DNA from 2 places in the Methylophilus sp. E2MeOHC9 genome. Region 1 is predicted to be linked to the other one. Evidence: predicted binding sites of a transcription regulator. Region 1 holds the regulator's gene; the other holds the start of a gene.

What was found. Region 1 encodes sigma-54, which starts transcription at its own class of promoters, with help from an activator protein. Its sites were predicted from a motif close to TGGCACNNTTCCTGCT; they were not measured.
Region 2: the regulator sigma-54 is predicted to act here: its motif matches at 1,590-1,605, upstream of ppc (phosphoenolpyruvate carboxylase).

The regions. Positions count from the first base shown of each region.
Region 1 is NZ_CP196024.1:651,003-654,157, forward strand. Features, by position in the region: gene lptB (LPS export ABC transporter ATP-binding protein) at 1-401, shown strand, start outside; gene ACSSVF_RS03195 (RNA polymerase factor sigma-54) at 408-1,961, shown strand; gene tyrS (tyrosine--tRNA ligase) at 2,037-3,155, opposite strand, start outside.
Region 2 is NZ_CP196024.1:1,678,587-1,681,741, reverse strand. Features, by position in the region: gene ppc (phosphoenolpyruvate carboxylase) at 1-1,558, opposite strand, end outside; gene ACSSVF_RS08085 (hypothetical protein) at 1,818-2,027, shown strand; gene ACSSVF_RS08080 (hypothetical protein) at 2,050-2,310, opposite strand; gene ACSSVF_RS08075 (VOC family protein) at 2,323-2,745, opposite strand; gene ACSSVF_RS08070 (hypothetical protein) at 3,031-3,155, opposite strand, start outside.

The sequences.
Region 1 (3,155 bases):
ATACGGCCGAAGAACGCGAAGCCAAGCTGGAGTCACTGCTCGATCAGTTGCATATCCAGCACATCCGCAACAGCCAGGCAGTCAGCTTGTCCGGTGGTGAGCGTCGCCGGGTAGAAATCGCCCGTTGCCTGGCCACTGACCCTAAATTTATTTTGCTGGATGAACCGTTTGCCGGGATCGACCCGATTGCAGTGATCGAGATCCAGAAAATTATCCGTTATTTGAGCAGCCAGAATATCGGCATCCTGATTACAGACCACAACGTTCGCGAAACGCTGGATATCTGTGACCGCGCCTACATCGTGAATGAAGGCGCAGTATTTGCAGCCGGCACTCCCGATGAAATCATTCAGAATGAAGGTGTGCGTGAAGTATATCTGGGCAAAAACTTTAGGCTGTAATTCGTTATGAAGCAAAACCTGCAATTACGCATGTCGCAAAACCTGGCACTGACGCCGCAGTTGCAGCAGTCTATCCGCCTGTTGCAACTGTCGACGCTGGAGCTTAGCCAGGAGCTGGAAGCCATTTTGCAGGAAAACCCCTTGCTCGAGATGGCCGACAATAATGAAGAAGGCGAGTTTGAAGACAATACGCCCGACGCCCCGTTAGCAGCGCAGGCTGAAGTCGAAGATGCTAGTTCTTTTGATGTCGCCATGCAGCAGCAGGATATCCCTTCGCCAGCCGACACTTTGCGTGAAGAGTTGCGCGAAGACCTGAGCGGCAATGAAGGCGAGTTGCCCAACCTGAATGAAGAATTCACCCCGCCGGAATTTGAAGACGACTACGGCGAATTTGGCAGTACCAGCAACTGGGATGAAGCAGGTCGCAATAACAATGATGATGAAGATGGTGATTTTTCGCGCCAGGATGCCAGCAACATCAGCCTGCGTGACCACCTGATAGACCAGATACAACTGGCGCACCTGTCGCACCGCGATATGAGCCTGGTCAAACTGCTGCTAGACAGTATTAATGACGACGGCTACCTGGAGCAGGATTTGCAGGAAGTGGTGGAGAACCTGCCGCTGGAACTGGAAGTCGATTTGCTGGAACTGGAAACGGCACTCAAGCTGATCCAGAATCTTGACCCGATAGGCATAGGCGCCCGCGATTTGCGTGAATGCCTGCTGCTGCAACTGTATGCCCTACCAGCCAGCACGCCCTACCTGAAAATCGCCATCGCCCTGGTCAAAGACCATCTGGCACTACTGGCCAATAAAGATTTTATCAAACTGCGCAAACAACTCAGTTGCGATGAAGCCTCACTCAAAGGCGCGCAGCAACTGATACGCCAGCAAAACCCCAGACCAGGCAGCGAGTTTTCCAACTTTAGCCATGATCATTTTATCCAGCATGATGTGGTGGTGAAAAAGATCAAAGGGATCTGGGTCGCTACCCTGAATGATGGTGTGATCCCGAAATTGCGCATCAACCAGATGTACGCAGATATCCTCAAGCGCAACCGTGAAAGCTCAGGCCAATACCTGCAAAGCCAGATGCAGGAAGCCAAGTGGATGATCAAGAACATCCAGCAACGTTTCTCGACCATTTTGCGTGTGTCACAGGCGATTGTAGACAGGCAGCGTAACTTCTTTGAGCACGGCGACATCGCGATGCGCCCACTGGTATTACGTGAAATCGCTGAAGAGCTGGATTTGCATGAAAGTACCGTTTCCCGCGTCACTACGCACAAGTATATGCTCACTCCAAGAGGTGTTTATGAACTCAAATACTTCTTTGGCAGCTCAGTCGCGACTGATGCGGGTGGTTCCTGCTCGGCAACAGCCATTCGTGCACTGATCAAGCAAATGGTGGCGGAAGAGAATGAGAAAAAACCGCTTTCTGATAACCAGATCACAGACACACTGGCACAACAAGGCATTGTGGTGGCGCGGCGGACGATTGCCAAATACCGTGAATCATTGAGTATTCCGCCAGCGAATTTGCGCAAATCACTTTAGCTTTTCAAGCTTGTCTGATTTTTGAAAATTAAAAAGGCCGCTATGCAAGCGGCCTTTTTTTTACAATGACGACGATTATTGAATCGTGATCCTGGCAAATTTTCGCTTACCCACCTGGGCAACAACCACGCTTTTTGCCAATTGCAGGTTCTTGTCCTCGACCTTGACGCTATCAAGTTTCACGCCACCCTGCTGGATGGCACGCATCGCTTCACTGGTGCTTTCTACCAGGCCAGCCTGTTTTAATAACTGGCTGATACCAATACTGTCACCTGCTATCGTCACTTCAATTTCAGGCACATCATCCGGTATACCGCCTTTGGCACGCGTCTGGAAATCCTGCAACGCTTTTTCAGCCGCTGCCTGACCATGAAAACGGGCCACGATCTCCTGCGCAAAGCCTACTTTGATATTGCGTGGGTTTTCACCATTGGCGATGCTGGCTTTCCATTCAGCAATGATTTCCAGCGAGGCGAAAGACAGCAAATCGATATAGCGCCACATGAGCGCATCTGAGATCGACATAATCTTGGCAAAAATGCTCTCAGGCGCTTCGCTGATACCGATATAGTTGCCCAGCGATTTGGACATTTTATTAACGCCGTCCAGGCCTTCCAGCAATGGCATCATCAGCACGCACTGCTGTGCCTGGCCAGCCTGTTTCTGTAGCTCGCGCCCCATCAGCAGGTTAAATTTCTGGTCGGTGCCGCCGAGTTCAATGTCTGATTGCAAGGCAACAGAGTCGTAGCCCTGCAACAGCGGATACAGGAATTCATGGATGGCAATCGGTTGGTTGCCTTTAAAACGTTTTGAAAAATCATCGCGTTCCAGCATGCGTGCCACCGTGTGGCTGGCCGCCAGCTTGATCATGCCTGCCGCACCCAGTTCGCTTAACCATTTGGAGTTAAATACGATTTCTGTCTTGGCCGGATCCAGTATCTTGAATACCTGCTCGGCATAGGTATCGGCATTGATCTTCACCTGCTCAACCGTCAAAGGCGGGCGGGTGGTACTTTTACCGGTCGGGTCACCTATCATGCCGGTGAAGTCGCCGATCAGGAACAGTATCTGGTGGCCCAGGTCCTGCAACTGGCGCAATTTGTTGATCAGCACGGTATGCCCCAGATGTAAATCGGGTGCGGTAGGGTCAAATCCGGCCTTGATGCGTAATGGCTTGCCGGCTTTGAGTTTCTC
Region 2 (3,155 bases), 1.0 Mb from region 1:
CTTCGCGTTGCAGCAAGGCGACTTCCAGTAAGTCCGACAGCGTTTCGGTATGCGAGATAATATATTGGCGCACGGCATGGCAGCCAAAGCGCTCACGCATCTCACGCACCGCTTCCAGCACACCGATTTCTTTGTGCACCAGCTCGGAGTATTGCTGGAAAGGTGAGAACAACAAACGCGGCTGTTTGAGTTCTTCCAGCAAAATGCCTATTTTTTCGTCTTCATTAAACTCAGCATAATCAAACTCATAGCCGGCTTTTTGCAATAGCTCGCTGATCACGGCTTCATGCACATCTGAAGATTGACGGATATCCACCGTCGCCAGATGGAAGCCAAAAGACTCAATCGCCTTCATCAGCTTGCCCAGGCGCGGATAAATCAGCGCTTCGCCGTGATGCTTGCACAAGGAATCGGCGATGGCCTGCAAAGGCTGCAACAAAGCTTCCGGGCCGTCATAGGGCAAAGCATCGATATCGTCGTCTATGGTCCAGCCACAGCCGCTTAAAAGGCTTGCAGCAGTCGCCAGCAAACGGTCATGCACACCATTCAGGGCCAAGCGGTAAGGTTCATCCATGCGATGCGCAGATTGATCGCGCGAGGCTTTGGCAAGCGCTATCACGGCTTCATCTACGTTTATCAGCCGCGTGGAGACGCCCAACTCGCGTTTTAGCTCAGCCAGCTCACCCAGGTAAAAGCGGAATACCGTCACCGCCTGCAAGCGCACCGCTTCGCGCAAGGTGGTGCCATCCACAAACGGGTTGCCGTCCCGATCACCGCCTATCCAGCTGCCCATGCGCAAAAAGGCGGGCAACTGGTAATCGCTGCCAGCAGGCATCAATGGCACCAGGTCACGCTCCAGGTCTTGCAACAACTCGGGGATCACATGCAGAAAAGTGCTGTCGTAATAAGTCAGCGCATTTTCAATTTCGTTGACCACAGTCAGTTTGGAAAAACGCAGCATACGCGTTTGCCACAATGCGGAAACAGCGCCTTGCAGTAACAGGCTGTTACGTGCCAGCTGCCGCTCTGCAAATACATGTGCCCGCTCAGCCAGCAGTTCGACTATGCTACGCTCAATATCCAGAACGCTTTTACGTTGCACTTCGGTGGGATGCGCCGTTAACACCGGCGAAACCAGCGCATCATCAAAAAATTGCTGGATGACTTCTGCCGACACGCCTTCTTCACGCAACTGAGCCAGTGAATAAGCAAGCATCCCGGCGACCGGCGCAGACTCATGGCTATTAGCCAGTTGCTGGCCATACAGATCCTCGGCCAGATTGACCAGATGCTTGTAATAACTCAGGGCGCGCACCACACACACGGTTTGCGCAGGCGTCAGCGCTGCCAGCAATTTCTCTAGCTGCAATGAAGCATTCTGGTCATGTGTCTGGTGAAATTTAGTGGCGGCCTCGCGGATTGCAGCGATCTGATCAAACGCCACCTGCCCTTCCACTTCCTGAATCGCCTGGTCCAGCAAACTGCCCAGCAATTGAATATTGTCAGACAACCGCGTCTCTGCCGAAACCATGGCACTGGCCACAAGTTTTTTTATCATGGTGTCTTCTCCCCTAGCTCAGTGATACACTAGCAACAAGCAGGCCACCTTTATATTTGTATTTTTTATATATAAATCATAAACTTGCAAAACTCGCGATATAGAGAAATCATGCATTCAACATAAAAATGCACCGATTTGGCCCGATTGAAATCAGGCAAGATGTCAGACGTGAAAAGTCATCATGCATCTAAAATGCAAATAAGGTGTCACACCAAGATATGACGCGCGATGCTCAGATAATGTGGGTGGTAAACAGATGGATGAAAATCGATTAATACAGCAGGTGTTACAAACTTGGCAATCCATAGGCACACATGGCCTATGGCATCAGGATGCTTTTTTAGTATTTATGAGCATGATTGCAGTGGTGATGCTGTTTTTTACCGGCACAGTGATAGGCTTGTTTTTACAATCGTTGTGGGGCATTTTTGTCACCAACCATCAGGCCACTGAGGTAGAGAGTTAACGCCAGATTGGGCTGAGAGACCTTAACCAATGCTGGAAACAAGTAACTGCCTAATTGCTTCCAGCTCCCGCGGGACATCAGCAGCATAATCCTCATACTGATGGCCGCCGGTTTTGCCATACCAGTATTTGCTGTTCCACACATCTCCCTCCACCTTATGCAGCACCGCATGTATCCAGTTAGCCGTATGGTCATTGTAATCCTGCGCGATGTTGTGCGCCGCATCCCAGTCACCCGCCTGTGCCAGCGTCACGGCTTCCAGCAAATGCGCCTGGTTAGACATGCTTTTGAAAACCTACCAGGAACCGGTGTTTTTCATTGAAACCCAAGGCTCTGCAGGTGGCAAAGGCTTATCTGCTTGAAGTAATTCAATGGAGATATTATCCGGTGACCTGATAAACGCCATATACCCATCGCGTGGTGGGCGCAGAATCGTCACGCCATGTTCAGCCAGTCGAGCACAGGTTGCGTAAATATCTTCCACCTCATAAGCGATATGCCCAAAATTCCTCCCGCCCGTATATTCCTCAGGGTCCCAGTTATGGGTCAACTCAACTTCAGCTTCTGGGTTGCCCGGCGCGGCCAGATAAATCAAGGTGAATCGCCCTTGATCGTTTTTCATTTCCTTGGTGACCTCTAAACCTAATGCATCTCGGAAAAACTTTAAAGATGCTTCAACATCGCTAATGCGTACCATGGTATGCAAGTACTTCATCATTTACCCCAACTTAATTATTATGAAGTTTTATCATACCATTTTTTGGATGAGTCAATTTTGAGCTGTAGTGCGCACTTGATATCATCACTAGAACATTTAACTTACCTAAAAATGAAGCGACCATTGTTAGGTAAGTAGCATTAAAAAATCCCTATGCCTCACTGAATAAAATTGACCATCACAGATGCTAAAAGATAACAACTATCAGCCTTGATAGCTTCTAGTGAATAAACCTATTATTTAGATAGATCGTTTTAACTTATACCAGATTTACATTGGAGCTAATTAAGGCACCGTTGCACCAGGTGGTGCATATCCAGGCATAATAACTTCATGAAAAGTCGAATCTTTTTGCCCTGTCTGGCGCAGTCTCAGCGCACCAGATTTTCTCCAACCCGCGTTGCTTCCAG